3 regions of the Thalassobacillus sp. B23F22_16 genome follow, and region 2 is predicted to be linked to each of the others. Evidence: predicted binding sites of a transcription regulator. Region 2 holds the regulator's gene; each other region holds the start of a gene.

Region 1 (4,264 bases), on a different contig from region 2:
CCAGTTCTCTCAACACGGTTTCATCGGTAGAATCAGCAATAACAGCGTGTGATGCAATTTCTTTGTATTCATTTACTTTATCTTCATCTAAATCAATGGCGAGTACTTCAAGACCTTCTTTGCTCAATTCCTTGCAGATACTTCCGCCGAAGCGCCCCAAGCCAATGACTGCATACTCTTTCTTCATCGTTAATCCTCCATTTTCGCTTACATCAGATAGAAGTATTCTATCATAATTTAAGGTTTGCGACGACCACTCCAAAAGAATTAAACACAGCCTCCGCGTATGGGAGGCTGTCACCATCATTTTTTCCCTTTGACATAATCAGCATCAAACAAGAACATCCTCATTAATAAAATGAGCGATGGAATCAATAGGAACAACCCGGCAATAAAGGCAATCACCAGTGCAAGCCCCATCGCATCATTGACGACACCCTCGGAAAGGGTAATATAAGGATAAAGCAGGTAAGGCAAGTGAGATGCACCATAACCGAAAAATGCGGTGAAAAACTGGAACATGACGGCTATGAACGCCCAGCCGTAATATTTGCCCTGGTAAATCAGGAAGATTGCAAGCATGAAAAACCCGACAGACAGTCCAAACACCCACCATAGTTCCATCATCCGGTTAAAGTGATCTTCATTATGCTGACTCATCGCAATAAATGTGGTGAGACTGGCAATAATCGTAGGCGAACTCCAAAACAAGGCATACTTTTTCACTAAGTTTAATGCTCCCTGGTCATCAGCACGGTGGGCATAGAAGCTTAGGAATGCTGCACTGATATATAAGACAGAAACTATTGCTAGAAATACCACGCTCCAGGAATACGGACTGGTTAGTAATTCACCTGTCAGTAAGTGTACGCCTTCCGCGGTCTCTTTTATGAACCCGCCTTCCGAGATCGTCAGTGCTGTTGATAAGGAAGCAGGAATCAACAGACCAGTAGCTCCATAAAGGAACAAATAAACGTTACTCTGTTTCGACCCGTAGTTTTCAAATGCATAGAATGAGCCACGGATAGCAATCAGTACAATTGCTATACTCCCAGGAACGAGCAGTGTCTGCCCGTAGTAATAGGCCGCATCCGGGAAGAAACCGACAAGTCCCACGAAGAAAAATACGAAAAAAACATTGGTCACTTCCCACACCGGGGACAAATAACGGGAAATCAACCGATTGATTAAATGATCCCGCTTTGTCACCTTGGCATAATAGGCAAAAAATCCGGCACCGAAATCAATCGAAGCAACAATAAGGTAGCCGTATAAAAAGATCCATAATACAGTGATTCCTATCAGTTCGTATGTCATCAGCGCTCCTCCCCTTTAGCCGTGAATTCTGGATAATGCCGTTCCAGTTCTGATTCAGCAGGGTTGTTTTTGAACAATTTGCGCAGCACGGTGACGACACCGATCCCTAACACGGTATATAAAAGAATGAACAATAAGAGCATCCAGCCGACATTCGGAGAGGTAGTGGCACCTTCTGCAACGGTCATGTACCCTCTCAAAATCCATGGCTGCCGTCCTACCTCGGCATAAATCCAGCCGAATTCAATGGCAAGCATGGCAAGCGGCCCGTTGAATACAATCAGCCACAACAGCCATTTGTTGTTTTCATTCCATTTTTTCACCTTAGCCACTATCAAATAGAGCAAGCTCACCCCTAAGGAATAGAATCCAATCAGCACCATTAAGTCAAACATGTAATGCACCCATAACGGAGCTATTTCATCTTCAGGAAATTGATCAAGCCCGACTACTTCGCCATTGAAATCTCCGGTGGCAAGAAAGCTCAATGCTTTTGGCAGGCGAAGGGCATTTTCGACCTCGTTATCCTCGTTCAACCGACCGAATAATATTAAGTCTGCCCCTTCTTCTGTTTCAAAATGCCATTCTGCTACGGCCAGTTTTTCCGGTTGTTCATGCGCCAGGAATTTCGCAGATAAATCCCCCGCGACAGCCGTCAACAAAGCAAAAATGAATATGGAGCCGACCGTCAGTTTTAAAGCTTTTTTATGGTATTCCGTGTTTCTTTTTCTAATGATATAAAAAGCAGTGATAGCCGCAAGGATCGCAGCAGATGTCAAATAAGCTGTCGACAGCACATGGAACACCTTCGTCGGTGTCGCCGGATTGAACATGGCAACAAGCGGCTGGACATTCACTAACGCTCCATCCTTGACATCAAACCCTTGCGGTGTATTCATAAAGGAGTTGACGGTCGTAATGAAAAACGCCGACATTCCGGCTCCAATCACGACAGGAATGGATAAAAACCAATGATAGATCGGCTTTTTAAATCGATCCCAGGTATATAAGTAGGCACCAAGAAAAATTGCCTCAAAAAAGAAGGCGAACGTTTCCAGGAACAATGGGAGGCTGATGACGTTACCAGCAACCTGCATGAAACTCGGCCATAACAAGGACAATTGCAACCCAATAGCCGTACCGGTTACCACACCAACCGCTACGAGTATAATGAACCCTCTTGTCCACCTTCTGGCCAGCAGGGTATAATTCGGGTCTTTCTTTTTGATCCCCATGAATTCCGCAATGGAAATCAATAGCGGAACCCCGACCCCGATCGTTGCAAAAATAATATGAAAACCAAGCGTTAACGATGTCAATAACCTGCTTAGCATGACGTTATCTAATTCAAACAAATACCTTCCCTCCCCATTACACTTCAAAATACATGGTCTCTATGGTTACTCTACCCTAAAAATACTAACCCTAGTATAATATGTGAAATCGTTTTATTTTTAATATAATCATGACTATTTTGTGACATACTTCACATATTCTTTCTAGTTTTTATCGTATAATATTTGTTTCGTTATTGTCCAAAGAAAAAGCCTGGCTCGACTCCGTTTTCAAAACAAGATTAAATTAAAAAAACGCTTGGATTATGACATCCAAGCGTTTTGAGGTTTCTTTGCTTTTTATATAGCGTCTAGCATTTGGAATTGGGTCTTGACCAGGTCGTAATATTCACCTTTTTGGTCCATCAGTTCATCATGGCTGCCTTGTTCAAGAATCTTTCCATGCTCCAGAACAATGATGTTATCCGCTTCCCTGATCGTAGAAAGACGGTGAGCGATAATGATCGCTGTCCTTCCTTTTAGTAACCTGCGCAGTGCCGACTGAATTTTCACTTCGGTTTCTGTATCGATGCTTGCTGTCGCTTCATCCAGAATCAGGATTCTTGGATCAGCGAGCAGCGCTCTTGCAAACGAGAGTAATTGACGTTCCCCTGCAGAGAGAACGTTGCCTCGTTCTTCCACTTCTGTCTCATATCCATTCGAAAGACGCTGGATGAATTCATCAGCCCCGACGACCTTTGCCGCTTCGATTACTTCCTCATCCGTTGCATCCGGGCGGCCGAAACGAATATTTTCCATGATGGTGCCGGAAAAAATAAAGGTATCCTGAAGGACGACACTGATTTGCTGCCGGACACTGTCAATGGTAACATCGCGCAGGTCGGTTCCATCAATTTTCACAGCTCCTTTGGTAGGATCATAGAAACGACTGATCAAATTGGCAATTGTAGATTTACCGGAACCTGTATGACCGACCAATGCTACAGTCTGCCCTTGTTTCATCTCCAGTGAAATTTCATGAAGTGCAATCCTTTTATCATCATATGAAAACTGGACATGGTCGAATTCGATATGACCCTTGATGCGGTCTAACTGTTTCGCATTTGGCTTCTCCGCCACGTTTGGCTGCTCATCAAGAAATTCAAATATCCGTTCTGACGCTGCCATTGCCATCAGCAGCTGGTTATACATCTGTCCGAGACGTGAAATCGGCTCCCAGAACATTCCGAGGAAAAAGGCAAAGGAGACAAAGGTACCAACTTCAATTCCCCCGTTCGCCGGTCCCTGAATGATCAGCCACGCCCCATAAGAAATAAGAATGACTGTGCCAATGGCGTTACTCATTTCTACAAATGGACGGAACATAGCACTTTTCTTCGTCGCGTTCCGCCAGGCTTCAAAACTGTCGGTATTGACACCATCAAAGAACTCTGCATTTTCTTTTTCCTGCGAAAACGACTGGGTGATCCGGATTCCCTGAATGCTTTCATTCAGATGAGAATTCAAGCGGGATTGCTGGATCCTAACCCGCTGCCAGGAACGTCGGATATTCCGGCGTAATTTTGTTGAAATGTAAAACATGATTGGCAGGACGACCATGATCGCCAATGCCAGTTTCGGGCTCAGCACGAATAATATTATGATAATGCCAA
Region 2 (4,264 bases):
CATCCGTTTAATTTCTGCCTGCTGCTTTTCGTACTGCTTCATTTCCAGCTCGAAATCGGCTTCTTTCTTTTTCAAATAATCACTATAGTTTCCGTGATATTTCTTGGAAGATTGAAAGGCGATTTCATACACGGTCTTCACGATTTTATCGAGGAAGTACCGATCGTGGGATACGATGACGACTGCACCCTGATAGCCCTGAAGGTAATTTTCCAGCCAACTGAGCGTATCAATGTCCAGATGGTTGGTCGGCTCGTCCAGAATCAGGACATCCGGTTTGGAAAGCAACAGTTTCCCAAGCGAGAGCCGCGTTTTTTGACCGCCACTCAACGTATTGATCGGGGTAGCCAGATCGAAATCATGGAAGTTAAGACCGTTCAGTACGGCTTTTATATCGGCTTCATAATGATAGCCGCCTTCCATTTTGAATGTTTCCTGCTTACTGTCGTATTCCTTCAATAGTTGCTGGTATTCTTTTTCGTTTGCCATCAGGTCGGGGTCCGCCATCCGGCTTTCCATGGAACGAAGCTCGCTTTCTAGTTTCTTCAGATGGCTGAAGACTTTCTCCATCTCATCCCAAATCGTACGGTCGGATTCAAGTCCGGTATTCTGGGCCAGGTAGCCAATGGAAACGTCCTTTGGCTGAAACTTTTCCCCGCCATCATGAGCCATCTCTCCCGCCATGATTTTTAGCAGGGTGGACTTACCTGCGCCGTTACGACCGACAATGGCAATCCGGTCATTCGTTTGTACTTCTATTTTAATATTCGATAGAATGAGTTCAGCACCGAATCGTTTTTCAATCTGGTTCATCTGCATCAGAATCATGTTTGTTCACCTCAATGAGTCAAGTGTATCTTACATCAAAGCTGGCAGGCAAGAAGCATGATGGCAGATTGTGAAAAACTTAACGACTATCTTTTGCATTTTTGGTAAAATACAAGTAATGTAAATACACATAATAGAATTTCTGCTTCAAGGGAGGCTTTACTTTGACAGAGTTCACTCATTTCAATGAGCAGGGAAGGGCACGAATGGTCGATATCTCGGAAAAGGATGTCACCACGCGAACAGCGACTGCTGTATCCAGTGTCCAGGTAAACCATGAAATATATAAGAAGATCACCAATAAAGAAATCTCCAAAGGTGACGTGCTGTCGGTTGCTCAGGTTGCCGGAATCATGGCAGCTAAAAAGACACCCGACTGGATACCGATGTGCCACCCATTACAGCTGAAGGGTGTCGACGTCAATTTCGAATGGAAGCAAGAAGGGGAAGATACCTACCATTTGATGATTGATGCTTCAGTCAAAACGAAGGGAAGCACCGGTGTAGAAATGGAAGCGCTCACGGCAGCTTCAGCGACTGCGCTTACCGTTTATGATATGTGCAAAGCCGTTGATAAAGGAATGGTCATAGGACCTACCTATTTGATGGAGAAAACAGGCGGGAAAAGCGGGGACTTCTATAGAGAAAGCAAGGAGTGAAAGATATGGATATCGAGCAACATAAAATACCACAAGCGACAGCGAAGCGGCTGCCATTATATTTTCGATTCATCAATAATCTGCACAGCCAGGGGAAACAGCGTGTATCCTCCAAAGAGCTCAGTGATGCGGTCAAAGTTGATTCTGCTACCATCCGCCGCGACTTTTCTTATTTTGGAGCCCTTGGTAAAAAAGGTTATGGCTATAACGTTGAATACTTGCTTTCCTTTTTCCGAAAAACGCTTGATCAGGATGAAATCACAAAAGTTGCCTTGATTGGTGTCGGTAATCTAGGTACCGCGTTTTTACATTATAATTTCATGAAGAACAATAATACTAAAATTGAGTACGCATTCGACTCTAATGCGGATAAAGTAGGAACAGAAATCGGCGGAGTGCCTGTGAAGCATATCGATGAACTCGAAGATATGGTAAAAGGCGATATCACTGCAGCGATACTTACCGTTCCGTCTGCAGCAGCCCAGGGTATTACGGACCGGCTTGTCCACTCTGGTGTTTCCGGGATTTTGAATTTCACACCAGCAAGAATCACGGTGCCGGAACATATCCGGGTCCACCATATCGATTTGTCGATCGAACTTCAAGCGCTGGTGTATTTCCTGAAACACTATCCGCTTGAAGCGGGCGAGGAACAAGAAGAATAAAAGGATGACCACCACGGTCGTCCTTTTTTGGTTACACAGGAGTTTTACCGTTTTCCTTTGGTTTCAAGTTTAGATATTACACGGAAGGTGTATATCATGGAAGGCAAGATGAGAGAAGTGGCTGGGTTACTATGGTATAGTAGATGATAGTTCGTGTTTCGAAATAAATTAACTGGAGGGGAGCTGTATGGGCAAGTTGCCATCAAAATGGCTGGTTGTCGTTTCCGTTTTATTTGGAACTTTCACGGTCATATTGAATAACAGCATGCTGAATCCGACGCTTCCCCGATTCATGGAAATTTTTGATGCTAATGCGGTAGATGTCGGCTGGATGCTGACAATTTTTATGGTTTCCATGGGGATGACAATGCCTCTTACGGGGTATTTTGGAGACCGGTTCGGCAAGAAGAAAGTATATTTGATTGGCCTCAGTGTCTTCATTATCGGGTCGATTGCCGGTTCGCTCGCTCCGTCGTTAGGCATGATTATCGTCGCCCAGGCAATTCAGGGGATGGCAGGCGGTCTAATGATGCCGATAGCGATGGCACTGATTTTCAATGCTTTTCCTAGGGATGAACGGGGGCTGGCTGTCGGTATCTACGGAATCTCTGTCATGGTCGCTCCAGCCATCGGTCCGACGATCGGCGGGGTTATCATCGAGTTCTTCGCCTGGCAGTGGCTGTTTTTATTCAACATACCGTTCGGCTTGCTTGGCATATTGTTATCGAGCAAGTATTTGAAACCGACCGAGACAAAGCCGGATCTGAAATTCGATGCAGGCGGCTTTGTGATCGTCACTACGGGGATTGGTGCCATCCTTTATGCACTTGGAAGAGGGAGGACGCTGGAATTACTGCTGTCTCCTGTGAGTATGGTACTAATCATCGGAGGTATCCTGGCGTTAGTGGCTTTCGTTTTTTATGAAAACCGCCAGGAACAGCCGTTATTGAACCTATCTGTATTCAAGGTGCCAACGTATTCGGTATCGATTCTTGTTACATCAGCGGCCTCGATCGGTCTTTTCTCCGGTATTTTCTTATTGCCATTATTGATTCAGAATGTCTATGGGTTAGGGGAGATCAAAACAGGCCTTCTGTTTCTGCCGGCTGCAGCGGCCAGTGGATTATTCATGTCGATTGGTGGAAGGCTGCTTGATAAAAAAGGGCCGAAGTTCGTCGTTCCTCCCGGCCTTGCCATCATGGCAGTAGCAACCCTGGGGTTAAGTTTTCTGAGCCTTGATACGCCATATTGGTGGATATTAGTATTGAATACGATCCGAGGTCTTGGAATGGGGATGGGGAACATGCCCGCCACGACATCCGGTATGAACGCAATCCCGGAACATCTCGTAGCACAGGGTTCTGCGATGAACAATATCTTACGGCAGATATCATCTTCGTTAGGGATCGTTTTCTTCTCCATTTATTATGAAGTAAGACGTGCAGCGATTGCGACCTCGCCCGATTTGGATATGCAGGCAGCAACCTTGCAGACACTTAATGAGGCTTTTCTCGTATCCGCAGTCATATTGATCATTGCGATTCCATTTTCTTTCATCTTAAAGGGTGTGGAAAGTGATAAAAAGGAAAGCCAGGAAAACAATTAACGCCTCGACTCAGCTTAAAGAGCTGAGCAGAGGCGTTTTTTACTTTATCCATTCATAGTCTAGCAGTCCATACAGGTGCATATCGAATGCTTGTCCGTCGCGAAGGAGGAATTCCCGGTGGGTGCCTTCTTTTTTGAAGCCGAGTTTTTCGTACATGGAGATGGCAGGCTGGTTATAGGAAAATACCGTCAACTGAAGACGGTGGAGGTTGCATTCATAAAAGGCGAAATCGATCAGTAATTGCATCGCCTCCATGCCGTAACCTTTTCCCTGATATTCTTCATCGCCGATGGCAATGCTGACCCAGCCGTTTCGATGAATCCATAAGATGCTTTCTAATTCCACATATCCGACAAATTCATTGCTTTCATTCCGAATCGAAAAGGTGTATTGGTTGTTAGACTCATTGGACTCTTGGAGCCATGACTCCAACTGGTCCATTGTTCTCGGGGCTGCTGGCAATGCGTCAAACAGGCGGGAGAAATTAGAGTTGTGATACCAGTCTG
Region 3 (4,264 bases), on a different contig from region 2:
CCTATGTAAGTTACAGTTACATTTATATCACATACATCCAACTTTTTCTACATGATCATTTAATACATTAATTTAATAGGAATGCTTGAAACGCCAAAGTAGTTCTGCTATTATAAATAAGTCTGATATTATCAAGTAGAGATATGAAACGAGATAGGATATGGAGGGATAAACATGCGTGTAAATATTACACTTGCTTGCACTGAAACTGGTGACCGCAATTATATTACAACTAAAAACAAGCGTACAAATCCGGAGCGCCTGGAGCTGAAAAAGTATAGCCCACGTCTTCGTAAATATACGCTTCATCGTGAAACTAAGTAAGCAGTAGGATATTTGATCCTACTGTTTTTTTATACCTAGGTCTGTTAAATCTCACTCAATGATTTTCAGATAAAGCTCCCTTTAACAGAAGACTCAGTTTCGAGATAGTTGGATCTGTTACCATAAGTGGAAAGCGAGTAGTTTCCCAACCAGCCCTGACGCTATTATGGTAAAGAACCCTTACTATCTTGAAACTGAGTCTTCCACAATTCGGCCCTATGGTTGAATAAGCTTCTTAGAAGTCAAATGGGGTTAATACATACGTAAGATAAAATTTTTCTGGTTAGGAGTGATTATATGGATAAAGTCCAATTAAGGGCAAGGGGCAAGCAAATAATGGCCAGTCTATCTAAGGATGAAAAAGGATTGATCGAGCAGAAATTGGCGGATCAGCTGCTCCAATCTGAGATATATAAAGAAGCAGACACGATTGGCATCACTATTTCTCAAAAGAATGAATGGAATACATCACCTATTATTGAAAAGTCCTGGCAACTGGGAAAGACAGCTGCTGTTCCGAAATGTGACCCCGGGCCTCGCCATTTACATTTTTATCAATTAGATGATTTCAATCAATTAGAAACAGTTTTTTACGGTTTGCAAGAGCCAAATCCGAATTTATGTGAACCTAAAAAAAAGAGTGCCATTGATTTAATTATCGTACCTGGATTGTTGTTTGATACCCGTGGGTATAGGATTGGGTATGGCGGGGGCTACTATGATCGTTTCTTATCGGATTATCAGGGAAAGACGGTTGCTCTTGCTTCCAATGCACAGGTTGTCGAGGCGCTTCCGCATGAAGCTTTTGATATTCCGGTTGATCATTTGATAACCGAGGATGGTTTTGTGTTTTAATAAGGCTAATCATCTTTGCAGTAGGAGGGAAGCATATGAATAGTCGTTATTCGAGACAAGTATTATTTCCACCAATTGGAGAAGAAGGTCAGGATCTTCTTAGCAGGAAAACGGTATTGGTTGTAGGTGCCGGTGCCCTGGGGACAGTAGTCAGCAATCATCTTGTCAGAGCGGGTGTGGGTTATATCCGGATCGTAGACAGAGATTTTGTCGAGTTTAGTAACCTTCAGCGTCAAATGCTTTACACCCAAAAGGACGCGGAGGATATGCTGCCGAAAGCTGTAGCTGCTGAAAAGAGACTGAAAGACATCAATTCGGAAATATCAGTGGAAGGAATTGTAACAGATGTTACGGCTGATAACATAGAAAAATTGATGGAAGGCGTCGACGTAGTAATAGATGGAACCGATAATTTTTCCACACGATACCTTCTGAATGATGCATGCTTTAAACTTGGGATTCCGTATGCCTACGGTGGTGCTGTCAGCTCAAGAGGTATGACGGCATTGTTCATCCCAGGGAAGACGCCATGTTTAAGGTGTGTTGTTCCGGATGGTGCAGGTAGTGGCCAGACATGTGATACAGTGGGGGTCATTGCTCCGGTGGTTGATATGGTATCTTCTCACCAGGTGGTAGAAGTGATGAAATATTTAACAGACAACAAAAATGCTCTGAGAGGCGATTTATTAACGTTTGATATTTGGCAGAATCAGCAATTTTCCATGAAGCTGAAAAAACCGGTAACATATTGTACGACGTGTCAAACTAGTGAGTATCCTTATCTTCATTCCGGTGCTGATGAAGATTATAGTGTTCTTTGTGGAAGAGATTCTGTACAGATACACAAACAATCAGAGCTGGATTTACAGCTGTGGAACCAACGTCTCACCTCCGTTGCTAAAGTGAAAAAAACACCTTTCCTATTGAAAGCTGAGTTAGATAGCGGTGAAACTTTAGTACTGTTTCCAGATGGCAGGGTCTTGATACAAGGGGTGGAGGAAGTCTCTAGAGCAAAAACTCTATATGATCGGCTAATTGGCTCTTGAAGTTACTAAAGTTGTCATGATTTCAAACGCTTTCATTCATTGCAGAGTTTGTGAAATAGTGTACAATCTAAAGTGTAAGGTTAGTAAACGAGGGGAGTGCTGAAAATGGAAAGAGTAAATCGTGTTGCATTGATCGGGACAGGGTTTGTCGGTTCAAGTTATGCTTTTGCTTTATTGAATCAAGGGGTAGCGGATGAGTTGGTAATGATTGATCTAAATAAAGATAAATCTGAAGGGGATGCTATGGATCTTAATCATGGAGTTCCATTTGCACCTGGCAGTAAAAAGATTTGGTTCGGGGATTATCAGGATTGTAAAGATGCTGACTTGGTAGTCATTACAGCTGGAGCGAACCAGAAGCCAGGGGAAACCAGGCTGGATTTAGTAGAAAAGAACAGTAACATTTTCAAAGAAATTGTTACTGCTGTCATGAATAGCGGCTTCGATGGGATCTTCCTGGTAGCAACCAATCCTGTCGATATCCTGACGTATATGACTTGGAAATTTTCCGGACTGCCATCTCATCGGGTCATTGGTTCAGGAACGATATTAGATACAGCAAGGCTTCGCTACCTGTTAAGCGATTACTTTGATGTCGATGCACGAAATATACATGCCTACATCATGGGAGAGCACGGTGACTCTGAATTGCCGGTTTGGAGCCATGCTAATGTTGGAGGCAGATCTGTGTTTGACCGCATCCATGACCGTCCAGATCAATACAAGGTAGAAGATCTTGATGATATTTTCGTCAATGTCCGTGACGCTGCTTACCATATCATCCAACGTAAAGGCGCAACTTATTACGGCATTGCGATGGGACTGGTGAGGCTCACAAAAGCTATATTGCACAATGAAAACTCTATCCTTACAGTTTCAGCCTATTTAGAAGGGGAATACGAGGAAGAAGACCTGTATATTGGTGTTCCTGCCATTGTTAATCGGACAGGAATCCGGGAAGTACTTCACTTGAATTTAGATAACGAGGAAAAGGAAAAGTTTAAAAAATCTGCTGATGTTCTTAGAGAGACCATGGACCCACTGGTTGATAAGTTTTTCGAGAATAAATAAGCTCTTTTGTGAAAAGATAAAGGTATCCAACTGATTTTGAAGGGGTGTCTTTATGAGAGCTGTTGTTTCTACCATCATCGGTTTTTCCATATTATTGTTATTGTTGAAATATCGTTTTAAACTGATCAACCAACTACTTGCTATTCAATTGATCAGAAAATTGGTGACCATTTTCCTCATTAATATTCCTGGTGTGAGAGAAAGAATGTTTCGAGCATCATCTTTATAAATATTAAGAAGGAAAGCATGCAGGGTCTGTAGCTGCCGAGCAATACCGGCGCTTCAGACTCTTTTTATATTCCTATGTAAATAATTTTTAACTTTATAAAGCTTCACTTTTTTTTTGTAACTATTTTATTGTTGAAAAAATTATTTTAAGAATATAATCGTTGGATTTCTACCATATTCTAGACCATGATATGATAAGAGGAGGAAGGAGCCGGGCTATGTTTATTGAGGAAGAATTTTATTTTTGGAAGCTGACTCATGACCTGGTGGTCAACCAGGGTTTTGATATCCTCCATGTCAATGAAATGACCAGTGAAGTGTGGCTGGAAAAACAAATAAATCGTAAAAATCATATAGTTAGGCTGTATCGCTCCCAATTTGATTGGTCGAACCATATAAAAAAAGACATTGCTCGCATCAATCAGCATATTCAGAAGAATAAGCATATGTTCGTGGGGAAGGAAATAAATGTCCACGCTGTTTATGTGTCAGAATATAGTCCTGTTGATGAGTGGGATGGTCTGGTACGCCCATTAAAAGTAAAAGGGAAGAAAGACATGTACTTGACAGTGCATTATTTAGATCGATCTGAGCGAGAGCTAAAGCGTGGCAAATTATATGAAGCGTTGCAGCTTTCTCCGTTACCTCAACAGCCAGATCTCATAAATATAGATATTCATGAATTAGAGGCAGAAGTCGAACACCTGAAACAGGAGATATTATTTCAGCGGGATAAAAGT

Evidence for each region. Region 2 encodes Rex, which represses fermentation and respiration genes when NADH is low (regulators of the CRP and FNR family bind a similar motif). Its sites were predicted from a motif close to TTGTGAAATATTTCACAA; they were not measured.
Region 1: ACGTNI_RS07665 (cytochrome ubiquinol oxidase subunit I) is a predicted target of Rex. The motif match lies at 2,792-2,809, and genes of this name have one in related genera.
Region 3: ACGTNI_RS17455 (L-lactate dehydrogenase) is a predicted target of Rex. The motif match lies at 2,274-2,291, and genes of this name have one in related genera.

What each region holds. Positions count from the first base shown of each region.
Region 1 covers NZ_JBIEKD010000007.1:60,255-64,518, forward strand. The annotation lists gene ACGTNI_RS07655 (potassium channel family protein) at 1-187, opposite strand, end outside; gene ACGTNI_RS07660 (cytochrome d ubiquinol oxidase subunit II) at 304-1,317, opposite strand; gene ACGTNI_RS07665 (cytochrome ubiquinol oxidase subunit I) at 1,317-2,672, opposite strand; gene ACGTNI_RS07670 (ABC transporter ATP-binding protein) at 2,952-4,264, opposite strand, start outside.
Region 2 covers NZ_JBIEKD010000035.1:10,154-14,417, reverse strand. The annotation lists gene ACGTNI_RS18505 (ABC-F family ATP-binding cassette domain-containing protein) at 1-828, opposite strand, end outside; gene moaC (cyclic pyranopterin monophosphate synthase MoaC) at 993-1,487, shown strand; gene ACGTNI_RS18495 (redox-sensing transcriptional repressor Rex) at 1,493-2,152, shown strand; gene ACGTNI_RS18490 (MDR family MFS transporter) at 2,340-3,758, shown strand; gene ACGTNI_RS18485 (GNAT family N-acetyltransferase) at 3,798-4,264, opposite strand, start outside.
Region 3 covers NZ_JBIEKD010000029.1:26,839-31,102, reverse strand. The annotation lists gene rpmG (50S ribosomal protein L33) at 175-324, shown strand; gene ACGTNI_RS17465 (5-formyltetrahydrofolate cyclo-ligase) at 622-1,179, shown strand; gene ACGTNI_RS17460 (ThiF family adenylyltransferase) at 1,215-2,225, shown strand; gene ACGTNI_RS17455 (L-lactate dehydrogenase) at 2,331-3,296, shown strand; gene yqgO (protein YqgO) at 3,349-3,525, shown strand; gene ACGTNI_RS17445 (rhomboid family intramembrane serine protease) at 3,743-4,264, shown strand, end outside.